DNA from 2 places in the Lentzea sp. DG1S-22 genome. Region 1 is predicted to be linked to the other one. Evidence: riboswitches for the same ligand, from Rfam matches in the RefSeq annotation. Region 1 holds a riboswitch; the other holds the start of a gene.
What was found. A riboswitch is a leader RNA that binds a small molecule or an ion and turns the genes downstream of it on or off. The one in region 1 is predicted to bind glycine.
Positions count from the first base shown of each region.

Region 1 (7,516 bases):
TGGAGCGCGACGGCCTGCTGCGCCCCGGCCCCGGTGGCCGGTTCACCACCGACGACATCACCGCGCTCCGCACGATCCGGACGATGACCGGGCTCGGCGTCGAGCGCGAACACCTGCGCGCGGTCCGCGCGGCAGCGGACCACGAGGTGGTCCTGCTGAAATCTTTCTCGGATCCCGAGACGGTCCGGGAATTGGCGGGCCTGTTCACCTCGTTGCACACGTTGCTGGTGAACGCGGGCCTGCGCCAGTCCTGATCTCCGCCGGGCCGGGTGCAGTCTTGATCACGATCTGCCCGCAACGGTTGAGCACTCGGCCCGCTTGGCGGGTAGCGTCGGACAGGTACGCCGGGGGATGCTCGGGGGTGGATCCGGGTCGTCCCCGAACGAACAGAGGGAGGCGAGGCCCGATGAGCGAAATGCGCGTCGTCGGCGTGCGGGTGGAGCTGCCCCAGAACCAGCCGATCCTTCTTCTGCGCGAAACCGAGGGTGAGCGGTACCTGCCGATCTGGATCGGCTCCGTCGAGGCCACGGCGATCGCGCTCGAGCAGCAGGGCGTCCGTCCTGCCCGCCCGCTCACGCACGACCTGCTCAAGGACGTCATCGGCGCACTGGGCCGCAACCTCGAACAGGTGCGCATCACGGACCTGCAGGAGGGCACGTTCTTCGCCGAGCTCGTGTTCGACGGTGACGTGCGGGTGTCCGCACGGCCCTCGGACTCGGTGGCGCTGGCGTTGCGGGTGGGCGTGCCGATCCACGCCGAGGAGTCGGTGCTGGCCGAGGCCGGCCTGATCATCCCCGACGAGCAGGAGGACGAGGTCGAGAAGTTCCGCGAGTTCCTCGACTCGATCTCGCCGGAGGACTTCCGCGGAGCCGACACCTGAGCGGTGCCGCGGGCGCTGACACTCGAACGGACCTGTGTCGCTGTGCGTCTCGTTTGGCTCGATGCGGTCCGCTCGCGTGTCGCTCGGTTGGGTTACGTTCCGCTGGGAACAGCGCTAAACGATCACTAAACGTCACTTGAACGTCCTGGTTCGGGTGACGGTATGACTCTCTACCTGAGGTTGAGGGTCGACACTCCCCGCGCGTCGCGTTGACCTGCCCTCGGAGCGGTCTTACCGTCGAACTCGAGTGGACGTCGCCGGTTCACGAGAGTGGACGCGGTGGCTTGACGGTCATGAGTTTCGTGGCCGTTCCGAGGGGAGGCAGGCGTGGTCGAGGAAGCGCCCTTGAGGGCCGGATCCGGGCTGCAGGGTGAGCTGTTCCCGGACTCCTCGCTGCCGGACGAGCTCGTCGGCTACCGAGGACCCGCGGCGTGCCAGATCGCGGGCATCACGTACCGGCAGCTCGACTACTGGGCCCGCACCGGGCTCGTCGCCCCGACGGTCCGGATGGCGCACGGCTCGGGCAGCCAGCGGCTGTACTCGTTCAAGGACATCCTGGTCCTGAAGGTCGTGAAACGGCTCCTGGACACCGGTGTCTCGCTGCAGAACATCCGCGTCGCCGTCGACCACCTGCGCCGGCGCGGCGTGCAGGACCTGGCGAGGATCACGCTCTTCTCCGACGGCACGACCGTCTACGAGTGCACCTCGCCGGAGGAGGTCGTGGACCTGCTGCAGGGCGGTCAGGGCGTGTTCGGCATCGCGGTGAGCGGTGCGATGCGCGAGATCTCCGGCACGATCCACGAGTTCCCGGCCGAACGTGCGGACGGCGTCGAGATCGCGCCGATGACCGAGGACGAGCTGACCCGCCGCCGCCGCGAGCGCGCCACCGGCTGACCGGCCCGGTGACCGTGGCCGACCGGCGCCTGTCCGTGGCCGGTCGGCGGACGCGCCGGGGACGGGTCCGTCCCTAGCGTTCCCGGCATGACGCACACTCCTTCGTCGCAGGTGGTCAAGGTCCTGGCCGCGGCCGTCCGGCGCGCCTCCCGCCACGGGTTCGGGTTCGTCGGCACCGAGAACCTGCTGATCTCCCTGATCGACACGACCGGTCCCGGCCGCAAGCTCGGCGCGAAGTCGCTGGGGGCGCTGGCGATGGCGCGGGGGACCGAGCACTGGGCCGACGACGACGGTGGTGTCGTCGGCGAGTCCCACCCGGACGTCACGGCGCTGATGAGCGCCGCCCACCACCACGCTCGCGTCGAGGCCGTTCTGCCCGTGAGCCGCGCGTTGGAGGATTGTCTGCGTGCGGCTGTGGCCCAGGCCGGCGACGGTGTTCTGACCACGACCCACCTCGCCCTGGCGTTGCTGTCGCTCGAGTCCGGACGGGCCGCCGACCTGTTCCTGGTGCGCGGGGTGGATCCCGGGGTGACGGCCGCCGCCGTGCGGGCCGATGCCGCGCGGCGCTACGCCGAGGTCGAGGAAGCACCCGCGGTCTGGCTGCTGCGCAAGGCGGGAGCCCTGGAAGGGGAGTCCGGTGGCGGGTACGTGGGCTGGCTGACGAAGCTCGTCGCACGGGGTCAGGGGCTCGGCGGACCGGTGCTGACGGTGGTGCGCAACGAGGCCGAACGGCTGGCCGTCGCCGGGAGGCGGGACGTCTCGTCGCGCGACCTCGTGGAGGCGGTGCTGACGGTCGACCACCAGCTGGCCGTCTCCGGGCGGCGGCTGAGGCCGGAGTTCGAGTCGGGTGGCGCGGCGGCGTTGCGCGAGGCGGGAGTGGACCCGGCCGCGTTGCCCTCCGGCGGTGGCGCGGTGGAACGCGCCGTGGAGCGGGCGAAGCTCGTCGCCGCGCGGCGCGGGGACGCGGTCGTGGGCACCGCGCACCTGCTCGCGGCGGTGCGCGACGACCCCGCGGACCCCGTCGCGGCGGCGCTCACCGGTCTCGCCGTTGAGACGTAGGTCGCGTCTCTAGCGACTGGGCGGGCTGCCTGCGGGTATTCTTCGCGGGTAGTCGCTGAACTCAGGCGGGAGAGACCGGGCTTCGAACCCGGCGCCGAAGGAGCAAGTCCCTCCCCGGGAACCTCTCAGGCATCCAGGACCGCCGAGCGAGACGCCTCTGGAAAGTGGATCCCCGCAAGGGAATCCCGCCGACGGTGAAAGCCCGGTCCCGCACCGGGTGAACCTCTCAGGCGCCCTTGAAGGGTACGGACAGAGCGGGGAGGGCACCAGGACACGTGTGCCCTCAGCCCCCGGAGGCGTTTGATGACGCAGGACCGCATTCCGCTCGCCGCTCTCGAGCACGGCACCCCGTTCGCCGACCGCCACGTCGGTCCGCGTCCCGCCGAGCTCGCGCGCATCCTCGACGTCATCGGTGTCGGGTCGCTGGAGGAGCTGGCGCAGCGCGCGGTGCCGTCGTCCATCCACGAGCGCGACCTCGTGCTGGACCTGCCCGCCCCGGCCACCGAGACCGAGGCGCTCGCGGAGCTGCGGGAGCTCGCGTCGCGGAACCGGCCGATGACGCAGATGATCGGCCTCGGCTACTACGACACCGTGACGCCGGGCGTGATCCTGCGCAACGTCCTGGAGTCGCCCGCCTGGTACACCGCGTACACGCCGTACCAGCCGGAGATCTCCCAGGGCCGCCTGGAGGCCCTGCTGAACTTCCAGACGATGGTCGGCGACCTGACGGGCCTGCCCGTCGCGAACGCGTCCATGCTGGACGAGTCGACCGCCGCCGCCGAGGCGATGACCCTCGTGCGCCGCGCCGGCCGCTCCAAGTCGAACAAGTTCGTCGTCGACGCCGACACGCTGCCGCAGACGCTGGCCGTGATCGAGACGCGCGCCGAGCCGCTCGACATCGAGATCGTCGTCGCCGACCTGTCGCAGGGCATCGAGGGCCTCGGCCTGGGCGGCGACTTCTTCGGCGTCCTGCTGTCCTACCCCGGCGCGTCCGGTGTGGTGCGCGACCAGAAGGCGCTCATCGAGGAGATCCACGCCGCCGGTGCGCAGGCCGTCGTCGCCGCCGACCTGCTGGCCCTGACGCTGCTGCGCGCGCCCGGTGAGATCGGCGCGGACGTCGTCGTCGGCACCACGCAGCGCTTCGGCGTGCCGATCGGCTTCGGCGGCCCGCACGCCGGCTACATGGCCGTCCGGTCCGGTTTGGAGCGCCAGCTGCCCGGCCGTCTCGTCGGTGTCTCCGTCGACGCCGACGGCTCGCTGGCCTACCGCCTCGCGCTGCAGACGCGTGAGCAGCACATCCGCCGTGAGAAGGCCACGTCGAACATCTGCACCGCGCAGGTGCTGCTGGCCGTGATCGCCTCGATGTACGCCGTCTACCACGGCCCCGAGGGCCTGCGCGCCATCGCGACCCGCGTGCACCGCCTGGCCACCGTGCTCGCCACGGGCCTGTGCGAGGCCGGGCTGGACGTCGTGCACGGCGAGTTCTTCGACACCGTCGAGGTCCGCGTTCCCGGTGAGGCCGCCGCCGTCGTGGCGAAGGCCCGCGAGGCCGGCATCAACCTGCGCCTCGTCGACTCCGACGTCGTCGCGATCGCCTGCGACGAGAAGACCACGCGGGCGCACGTCGTCGCGGTGTGGGAGGCCTTCGGCGTCACCGGGTCCGATGTGGACGCGATCGACGCCGACACCGCCGACGGCATCCCGGCCGACCTGCGCCGCACGTCGGACTACCTGACCCACCCGGTCTTCCACTCGCACCGCTCCGAGACGGCGCTGCTGCGCTACCTGCGCGCGTTGTCCGACAAGGACGTCGCCCTGGACCGCAGCATGATCCCGCTCGGCTCCTGCACGATGAAGCTCAACGCCACCGCGGAGATGGAGTCCATCACGTGGCCGGAGTTCTCGACGCTGCACCCGTTCGCCCCGGCCGAGGACGCCGCCGGTCTGCTGAAGATCGTGTCGGACCTGGAGGCCTGGCTCGCCGAGGTCACCGGCTACGACGCCGTGTCGCTGCAGCCGAACGCCGGGTCGCAGGGTGAGTTCGCCGGTCTGCTGGCGATCCGCGCGTACCACCGCGCGAACGGCAACGCCGACCGCGACGTCTGCCTGATCCCGTCGTCCGCCCACGGCACGAACGCCGCGTCCGCCGTCATGGCCGGCATGCGCGTCGTCGTCGTCAAGTGCGACGACAAGGGCAACATCGACATGGGCCACCTGCGTCAGACGGTCGCGGAGCACGCGGACGACCTGGCCGCGATCATGATCACCTACCCGTCGACCCACGGCGTGTACGAGGACACGGTCCGCGAGGTCTGCGGCTTGGTCCACGACGCGGGCGGCCAGGTGTACGTCGACGGCGCGAACCTCAACGCCCTGATCGGCCTGGCCCGCTACGGCAAGTTCGGCTCGGACGTCTCGCACCTGAACCTGCACAAGACGTTCTGCATCCCGCACGGCGGCGGTGGCCCCGGCGTCGGCCCGATCGGCGTGAAGTCCCACCTCGCGCCGTTCCTGCCGAACCACCCGCTGCAGCCGGCGGCGGGACCGGCCACCGGTGTCGGCCCGATCTCGGGCGCCCCGTGGGGCTCCGCGTCGATCCTGCCGATCTCGTGGGCGTACGTGCGCATGATGGGCGGCGACGGCCTGCGCCGCGCGACCCTGACCGCCGTGGCCGCCGCGAACTACGTGGCGCGGAGGCTCGACGAGCACTACCCGGTCCTCTACACCGGCGAGGGCGGCTTCGTCGCCCACGAGTGCATCCTCGACCTGCGCCCGATCACCAAGGCCACCGGCGTGACGGTGGACGACGTCGCCAAGCGCCTCGCCGACTACGGCCTGCACGCCCCGACGATGTCGTTCCCGGTCGCCGGCACGCTGATGGTCGAGCCGACCGAGTCCGAGGACCTGGCCGAGATCGACAGGTTCATCGACGCCATGATCGCCATCAAGCGCGAGATCGACCGCGTCGGCGCCGGTGAGTGGCCGGTGGAGGACAACCCGCTGCGCAACGCCCCGCACACCGCGGCCAGCGTGACCGTCGGCGAGTGGAACCACCCGTACACCCGCGAGGAGGCCGTGTACCCGGCCGGCACCGCGGCTCCGAAGATCTGGCCGCCGGTCCGCCGCATCGACGGCGCGAAGGGCGACCGCAACCTGGTCTGCTCCTGCCCGCCGCTCGAGGCGTACAGCAGCTGATCCCGGGTCGGTGGAAGGGGGCGCACCCGCGGGTGCGCCCCCTTCCTTCACGTTCCGACGGGGCAGGCCTCGTCGCCGCAGTTCTCCTGCTCGGTGATGCCCGGCCGGTTCAGGTCGTGCTCGAACGCGAAGTGGAAGCAGTCGGGGTGCATCCGCTCGAACAGTTCGAAGTCGTCCTGGTCCAGTTCCACGGTCTCACCGCACCGCTGGCACGTCTGTTCCTCTGACACCGCCGAATGGTCTCACCCGCGCCGTGCGAACAGCACCGCGCCGTCCTCGCCGAGCAGCCACCGGGCCTCCACGGTGAACCCGGCGGCCCGCAGCCACTCCGCCACGCGCTCCGGCCGTCGCAGGTGGACGTGCACCTTCATCGGGTGCCCGCCGTAGCCCCGCGTCTTGAGGCTCGTCCGGTCGCCGACGTGGAAACCCAGCTGCAGCAGGCCGTCCGGCCGCAACGCCCGGTGGAAGTGCGCGAAGACCACGGGCACGAGCTCGTCCGGCACGTGGATCAACGACCACCACGACAGGACGCCGCCCAGCGGGCCGGGCAGCGGTTCGGTCATCGACCCGACCTCGAACCGCAGCCCGGGGTGGTCGCGCCGGGCCAGCTCGACCATCGCGGGGGAGAGGTCGATCCCGAACGCGTCCACGCCGAGCCCGGCGAGCAGCGCCGTGACGGTGCCTGGCCCGCAGCCGACGTCCGCGACGGGGCCGCTGACCTGCTCCGCGAACAACCGCAGCGCCGCCCGCAGGTGGGGGAGGCCGTCCAGGAGGCCGCGTGTGTGTTCGGCGTAGCTGACCGCCACGGTGTCGTAGGAGGTCCGCGTGTCCGCCAGCCAGTCGCTCATGACCGGCGAACCTACTCCTCGAACGGCTCCGCGCGGTGCCGTCCGGACAGCGCCAGCGACGAGATCCACACGTCCGGATCGCCGTCCCAGTCGAGCGCCTTGATCTGGTCGGCCGACCGCCGCCCGCCGATGACCCGCAGCAGCTCGAACGACGTCGTCCGCAGCGTCCCGGCCGGTTCGCCGTGGCCGAGCACCCGGTCGCCGTGCTCCAGGGAGATCCGCAACGCCGGCACGTCGTTCTCGCGCAGCCGCCGGTCGAGCTGCTGCAACGGCCTCACCAGCGCCGCCCGCACCTCGACGCCGCCCCGGTCACCGGGAACGCCCAGCGCCGAGCGGAGGTCGTGCTCGTGCGCGACCACCTCGGACACCAGGACCGGGCCCATCGGGGTGTCGAACAGCTCCGCCGCGCGCACGAGGTTCTCGTCCCACTCGGCGAAGGCGTCCTGCAGCGTGTTGTCGCGGCGGTCGCGCACCTGCCGTTCGCCCCACTCGCCGGACTCCACGCCGTCGAACCGGCCGTCCGCGAAGTCGCGCAGACCGCCCGCGAGGTGCGCCACCACGTCCTTGACCGACCAGCCGGGCGTCGCCGGCACGGGCGTCAGCGGGCCGGCGCCGGAGACGAGTGCGGTGATCCGAGCCT
Region 1 is NZ_CP143276.1:8,104,943-8,112,458, forward strand. It holds gene ftsR (transcriptional regulator FtsR) at 1-254, shown strand, start outside; gene V1227_RS38625 (bifunctional nuclease family protein) at 407-880, shown strand; gene V1227_RS38630 (MerR family transcriptional regulator) at 1,208-1,774, shown strand; gene V1227_RS38635 (Clp protease N-terminal domain-containing protein) at 1,862-2,833, shown strand; glycine riboswitch at 2,890-2,985, shown strand; glycine riboswitch at 2,989-3,088, shown strand; gene gcvP (aminomethyl-transferring glycine dehydrogenase) at 3,137-6,028, shown strand; gene V1227_RS38645 (hypothetical protein) at 6,076-6,258, opposite strand; gene V1227_RS38650 (class I SAM-dependent DNA methyltransferase) at 6,271-6,876, opposite strand; gene V1227_RS38655 (maleylpyruvate isomerase family mycothiol-dependent enzyme) at 6,888-7,516, opposite strand, start outside.

Region 2 (7,516 bases), 1.1 Mb from region 1:
TGGCGGTGCTGCTGCTCGGCTCCTCCGGTGGGCCGCGGATCTCCCAGGACATCGGCCTCTACCAGGTGCTGGGCTACAACCTGCTGATCATCAGCGTGCTGCTCGGCCTGCGCGTGGTCGTCACGGTGTTCCGGCCCCGGTCCTAGACCGGCGGTAGACCGGGACGGAGGTGGCCGAGGATCCGCCACGCGCGCGCAACCGCTTGCGTGCCCGCGTACGCGATCGGGCAGAACCGCCGCGGGGAGGCGTGCCGCCCGTGCACGCCGAACGGGCCGGGTCGAGCACCCAGCGCCCCGGAAACGGCACGAGATCGTCACTCAGGTGAGTCCCTTCGCGGAACCTGCGCCACTGGCGGATTGTCCGGCGCATCGACGTGGGCGACCATCACCCGATGAGTTATGAGACGGGCGTCCGGTGGAAGTGGATACCGGCCGTCGTGCTCGGCTTCGTGCTGCTGAGCTGGATCGTGTTCGAGGCTCTCGACCTCATCGACTTCGACGGGGTCGTGACCTGGGTGCGCGGCATCGACCCCGTGTGGGCGGCGGTGGCGATCTTCGCCCTGCTCGTCGTGGACGTGCTGCTGCCCGTGCCGTCCACCCCGCTCATCGTGCTGGCGGGAACGGCGCTCGGCCTGCCCCTCGGGCTGGCGCTCGCGGTCGTCGGCTCCCTGGGTTCCTCCGCCGCGGGGTACGCCCTCGGCCGGTTCGCGGGCCCCGTGCTCGTGCGCCGCGTGGTGACCATCGAGGAGCTGACCGAGATGCGGCGGTGGGGCCGCCAGTTCGGGCCCTGGTTCTTCGGGGTCGCGCGCGGCATCCCGATGATGGCGGAAACGGTGTCGGTCTCCGCGGGCGTGTCCAGGGTGTCGTTCCGGACTTTCATGGCGTTCACGCTCGTCGGCACCGTGCCGATTTGCGCCGCGTACGTGTTCGCGGGGGCGCAGGCCGACACCGTCGAACAGATCGTGATGATCAGCGCCATCGGGTTCCTGCTGACCGTCGGGCTGTTCTACCTGCTGCGCCGGCTCGTGAAGGTGGCGCCCTAGGAAAACGGTTTGCGCGGCGTGGTTGTATGAATGAGCGCCCGGTGCGCAGCGGAGGGTTACTTCTGGTGATACTCGGGTTCGATTCCTGAAGCCGGCCCCGGCCGGTCTCGCTCACTTCGGTGAGCACGTCACCTTCCGCGATTTGATCTCGGGCGTCCACGAACTCCACATCCGCCGGAAACAATTCGCTGGCGCGGTGTGGTTGCATTGAAATCGCACCCGGTGCGAAGCCGACGGATACTTCGTCCTCACAACGCAAATGTGCCGTCGGCGGCTTGATCTCGGGAGCGCACAACTCCACACGTGTCCGGTGCGAAGCAGAGGGTTACTTCCATTCGGGATGGGCTGGGTGCGGGTTCGAGTCCCGCCGGCCGGGAAACCGGCCGTAGCTCAACTGGTAGAGCGGCGATGTACCTTCCGCGCCTTTGAACTCGGACACGTGTGGCGTTCGTGGGCTCCCCTTCTTTTTGTCCCGAGGGGGAAGAGCCGATGGCGAAGTTCAACATCTTCCGCGCACGTCCGGCGGGCACCAGCCCGGTCGCCACGGCGCCCGGACCGACCGCGCACACCCACGAGGGCGGCACCGGCCACCCGCGCGACACGAAGTCCGAGCTGTTCCTGCTCGCCGTGTCGAACATGGGCGGCGAGGCCACCTTCTACGAGTCCGGCACCCGGCGCGACACCCGCTTCGCCCAGCTCGTGCGCGACGCCGCGCTCACCGATCCCGAGTGGACCGCACGCCTGCTCAGGTGGCTGCGCAGCGAGGCCAACATGCGCACCGCGTCGCTCGTGGGCGCGGCCGAGTTCGTCCAGGCACGACTGGCCGCCTCCTCGGACGCCGGCGTCACCAACCGCGCCGTCGTCGACTCGGTGCTCCAGCGAGCCGACGAGCCGGGCGAACTCCTCGCCCACTGGACCGGCACGCACGGCCGCCGCGTCCCGAAGCCGATCAAGCGGGGCATCGCCGACGCCGTCGCGCGCCTCTACGACGAGCGCGCCGTCCTGAAGTGGGACAGCGACGCCCGCGGCTTCCGCATGGCCGACGTCCTGAACCTCGCCCACCCGTCACCCGCCGCTGCCTGGCAGGGCTCGCTGTTCGAGTACGTGCTGGACAGCCGCCGCTCCGCCGGCACCGCGGTTCCGCGGGAGCTGCGCGTGATCGCGGCACGCCGCGAGCTGATGGCGTGGCCGGTGGAGCAGCGGCGCGCGCTGTTCTCGCGCCCGGACGCGGCCGACGTGCTGCGCCGGGCGGGGATGACGTGGGAGTCGGTGGCCGGGTGGTTGCAGGGACCGCTCACGCGCGAGGTGTGGGAGGCGCTGGCACCGTCGATGGGGTTCATGGCGTGCCTGCGGAACCTCAGGAACTTCGACGAGGCCGGCATGTCCGACGAGGCCGCCGCGGCCGTGGCGACCCGTCTGGCCGACCCCGGCCAGGTCGCCCGCTCGCGCCAGTTCCCGTTCCGGTTCCTGTCCGCCTACGAGGCGGCGCCGAGCCTGCGCTGGGGCCACGCCCTGGACCAGGCGCTGCAGGCGTCGCTGAGCAACCTGCCCGCGCTGCCGGGCCGGTCGCTGGTCCTCATCGACACCTCGGCGTCGATGACGCACGGCACGATCTCGGCCCGGTCGAAGGTCACCCCGGCCAAGGCCGCGGCGGTCTTCGGCGTCGCGCTCGGCGCGAAGGGCGAGCAGGTCGACGTCATCGGGTTCGCGGACGGCACGTTCCGGCACGAGGTCCCGCGCGGGGCGTCGGTGATCCGGGAGGTCGGCCGGTTCCTGGAGCGCATCGGCGAGGTCGGGCACGGCACGGACATCGTCGGCTCGCTGAAGCGCACCTACCGGCGGCACGACCGCGTGTTCATCATCTCGGACATGCAGACGATCAGCGCGCCGCACGGGGAGGGCGTCTCGGACGTCGTGCCGCGGCACGTGCCGGTCTACGGGTTCAACCTGAACGGGTACCGGCACGCGGCGTTCGCGACCGGCGGGGCCGGCCGTCACGAGTTCGGGGGCCTGACGGACGCGACCTTCCGCATGGTGCCCCTGCTCGAAGCGGGCCGGAACGCCACCTGGCCGTTCTGAGGTGTGAGAGCTCCCCCTGACGCGGAGAGCTCTCACACTTACTATCAGTTAGCGCCTTGACCAGCTATGATGCCGCCATGGAGTACAACGTGTTCGCGAAGGCGTGCCCGTCACGTCCCTTGCTGGAGCACGTCACCGGCAGGTGGGGCGGCCTGACCCTGGGCGTGCTCGTGGACGGCCCGCTGCGCTTCAACGAGCTGCGCCGCCGCGTCGACGGGGTCAGCGAGAAGATGCTGTCGCAGACGTTGCAGGCGCTGGAGCGCGACGGGCTCGTGCACCGGGAGGCCCAGCACACGAACCCGCCGCGGGTCGACTACAGCCTCACACCGCTCGGGCGCGAGACGGCGGAGCGGCTGTTGTCGTTGATCCACCTGCTGGAAGCGCGGATGCCCGAGGTGCTCGAGGCCCAGCAGGCCTACGACGCCCGCTGAGTCAGCACTCGATCACGTTCACGGCGAGGCCGCCGCGCGCGGTCTCCTTGTACTTCACCGACATGTCCTTGCCGGTGTCCCGCATGGTCTTGATGACCTTGTCGAGCGACACGAAGTGCGAACCGTCGCCGCGCAAAGCCATGCGCACGGCCGTGATGGCCTTGATGGACGCGACGGCGTTGCGTTCGATGCACGGGATCTGCACCAAGCCGCCGATCGGGTCGCAGGTGAGGCCGAGGTTGTGCTCCATCGCGATCTCGGCCGCGTTCTCGACCTGTTCGGGGGTGCCTCCGAGCACCTCGGCGAGGCCGCCGGCCGCCATCGAGCACGCGGAGCCGACCTCGCCCTGGCAGCCGACCTCGGCGCCGGAGATCGACGCGTTCTCCTTGAACAGCACGCCGATCGCGCCGGCGGTCAGCAGGAAGCGGACCACGCCGTCGTCCGAGGCTCCCGGCACGAACTTCGTGTAGTAGTGCAGGACCGCGGGGACGATGCCGGCCGCGCCGTTGGTCGGCGCGGTGACGACGCGGCCGCCCGCGGCGTTCTCCTCGTTGACCGCCAGCGCGAAGAGCGTGACCCAGTCCATGACGCGCAGGGGGTCGGTGACGAAGTGCTCGCCCTCCAGGCGTTTGCGCATCTCGGCGGCGCGGCGGCGGACCTTCAGGCCGCCGGGCAGGATGCCGTGCTCGGTGCAGCCGCGTTCGACGCACTCCTGCATGACGTGCCAGATGTGCAGCAGTCCCGACCGCACCTCTTCTTCCGTCCGCCACGACAGCTCGTTGGCCATCATGATCTCGCTGATCGACAGGCCTGTCTCGCGGCAGCGCGCGAGCAGCTGGTCGCCGGTGAGGAACGGGTGGGGCAGCGGCGTCGAGTCGGGCTTGATGCGGTCGGTGCCGGAGGCGTTCTCGTCGACGACGAACCCGCCGCCGATCGAGTAGTAGACGGCGTGCTCGACGGACTCGCCGCCGCTGAACGCCTCGAAGCTCATCCCGTTGGGGTGCAGCGGAAGTGACTTGCGGCGGTGCATGACGAGGTCGCGGTCGTGCACGAACTCGATCTCGTGCGTGCCGCCGAGCCGGAGCCGTCCGCCGCCGACGATCTCCTCGACGCGGTGGGCGGCGACGGTGGGGTCGACCTCCTCGGGGAGGTTGCCCTCGAGGCCCAGGAACACGGCCTTCGGGCTGCCGTGGCCGTGGCCGGTCGCGCCGAGCGAGCCGAACAGCTCGACGTGCACGCGGTCCACTTCGGACGCACGCGCACCGAGCTTCTCGACGAACATCGCCGCCGCGCGCATCGGGCCGACGGTGTGGGAGCTGGACGGTCCGATGCCGACGGAGAACAGGTCGAAAACGCTGATCGCCACTGATCAGTCCTTCGTGGTGGTGGAGCGGTCGGTCGGGCCCATGTCAGCCGGTCTGGGTGAGCTCGGCGTACTTGGCCGCCGTGAGCAGGTTCTCGGCCGACTCGACGCGGACCTTGAACAGCCAGCCGGCGCCGTACGGGTCGTTGTTCACGATCGCCGGGTCGTCGACGACGGCGCTGTTGACCTCGATCACCTCACCGGTGACGGGCGAGAACAGGTCGCTGACGGACTTGGTGGACTCGAGCTCGCCGCACACCTCGTTGGTGACGACCTTCGCACCGACCTCGGGCAGCTGCACGAAGACGATGTCGCCCAGGGCGTCCGCCGCGTACTCGGTGATCCCGCAGGTCAGCGGGTCCTGGGTACCCGGCGTCCAGTCGACCCACTCGTGCTCGGTGGTGTAGAGCAGGTTCTCGGGGAACTGCACGGCGCGACTCCTCTGGCTGTGACGGGTCAGGACACTTGCGCCCCCTCCGCCGTGCAGAGTTGCCTACCCCGAGTGGTCTTGCTGCCTGAGAGTGTGCGGGAGCTTGCCCCTTCGGCGCCCCGACCGACGTTCGTCGGGGTCTCTCCCACTCGGGTTCTGGCGCTGTCGCGCCGCGGCCGGTCTTCAGTTCTCAGGGGCGAACGCTATGTGCGGCCCCCGCCGGGTGTCAACGCGGACGGGTCGAGTCACACGCGAGCGCAAACCAGGTGGCTCTGTCCCAAGTGAACAACCGCACCCGTGCTCGATAGTGCGATTCGCACAGTGACATGACCTTCCCACTGCCCCACATTGTGAGATGTCGGCCACCGAACGGAGGAGTCATCGTGCGGATCGCAGTTCCCCGCGAGATCAAGAACCACGAGTACCGCGTCGCTCTCACCCCTGCCGGTGCGCACGAGCTGACGAGCCGCGGGCACGACGTGTTCGTCGAGCAGGGCGCCGGTCTGGGCTCCGCGATCACCGACGAGGAGTACCTCGCCGCGGGCGCCAAGGTCCTCGCGACCGCCGACGACGTCTGGGCCGAGGGCGACCTGGTCCTCAAGGTCAAGGAGCCGATCGCCGAGGAGTACCCCCGCCTGCGCGCCGGCCAGACCCTCTTCACGTACCTGCACCTCGCCGCCGACAAGCCGCTGACCGAGGCGCTGCTGGCGTCCGGCACCACGGCCATCGCCTACGAGACCGTGCAGCTGCCGAACCGCGCGCTGCCGCTGCTGGCCCCGATGTCCGAGGTCGCGGGCCGCCTTGCCCCGCAGGTCGGCGCGTTCTCGCTGATGAAGCCCTCCGGTGGCCGCGGCGTGCTGCCCGGTGGCGTCCCCGGTGTCGCCCCGGCCCGCGTGGTCGTGATCGGCGGCGGTGTGGCCGGTCTCAACGCCGCGACCATCGCCGTGGGCATGGGCGCGGACGTGCAGATCCTCGACACCAACGTCGACCGGCTGCGCCAAGTCGACGCCCAGTTCGCCGGCCGCCTGCGCACGCTCGCCTCGAACTCGTTCGCGATCGAGCAGGCCGTCCGCGAGGCCGACCTCGTCATCGGCGCCGTGCTCGTCCCCGGTGCCGCCGCGCCGAAGCTCGTCTCGAACGCGCTGGTCGCCGAGATGAAGCCGGGCTCGGTGCTCGTCGACATCGCGATCGACCAGGGCGGCTGCTTCGAGGACTCGCGCGCCACCACGCACGCCGAGCCGACCTACGAGGTCCACAACTCGGTGTTCTACTGCGTCGCGAACATGCCGGGCGCCGTCCCGCGCACCTCGACCTACGCGCTGACCAACGTGACGCTGCCCTACGCCGTCGCGCTGGCCGACAAGGGCTGGGAGAAGGCGCTGAAGGACGACCGTTCGCTCGCCCTGGGCCTCAACGCCCACGCCGGCAAGCTGACCAACGGCCCGGTGGCCGAGGCGACCGGCCTCGCGCACACGCCGCTGGAGTCCGTGATCTGAGAGCCACCCCGATGAATGAGGCCCCCGCACGCGTGAACCGCTGCGGGGGTTTCGCCTACCTGAGGGCTTCGACGCGGGCCTTGACGCCTTCGATCACGCAGTCCAGGCCGAACTCGAACTGCCGCTCCAGCGACCACAGCTCGCCCTCGTCGAGCATCGCGACGTACCGGGGGTGCTTGTCCCGGTACAGGTCGGCGATCTTGTCCATGTCCGGCGGTGGCGAGTCCATCCCGCCGCGAGCGATGAAGTTGACCTCGGCGATCGCGTACCCGTTGACGAAGCTGCCCACCGTGGCGATCGACTGGGCCGCCGCGACGGTCGACAGCCCGGCGCGCAACATCGGCCCGAACATGGCGTCCGCGTAGGCCACGGCGTTCGGGCCGATGGTGTTGAACTCCCCGATCCCGCGGATCCACCACGGGTGCTTGAGCGCGAGCTGACGCAGCTCGCGCATCATCGCGCGCACCGCGGTCTCCCAGTCGGTCTCGGGGTCGGGGAGGGTGAACTCGCCGTAGACCTCGTCGAGGCACAGCTCGATCAGCGCGTCCTTCGTCGGCACGTGCCAGTACAGCGACATCGGCGCCGCGCCGAGTTCCGCGGCCAGCTTGCGCATCGACAGCTTCTGCAGACCGTGCTGGTCCAGCAGTTCCAGGGCCTTGCGGACGATCGCCTCGC
Region 2 is NZ_CP143276.1:6,997,890-7,005,405, reverse strand. It holds gene V1227_RS33285 (ABC1 kinase family protein) at 1-146, shown strand, start outside; gene V1227_RS33280 (TVP38/TMEM64 family protein) at 392-1,042, shown strand; gene V1227_RS33275 (TROVE domain-containing protein) at 1,532-3,121, shown strand; gene V1227_RS33270 (winged helix-turn-helix transcriptional regulator) at 3,199-3,552, shown strand; gene V1227_RS33265 (L-serine ammonia-lyase) at 3,554-4,918, opposite strand; gene gcvH (glycine cleavage system protein GcvH) at 4,962-5,345, opposite strand; glycine riboswitch at 5,409-5,503, opposite strand; gene ald (alanine dehydrogenase) at 5,729-6,841, shown strand; gene V1227_RS33250 (TetR/AcrR family transcriptional regulator) at 6,897-7,516, opposite strand, start outside.
Region 2: linked by a shared signal. The riboswitch ahead of gcvH (glycine cleavage system protein GcvH) and the one ahead of gcvP (aminomethyl-transferring glycine dehydrogenase) in region 1 are both predicted to bind glycine.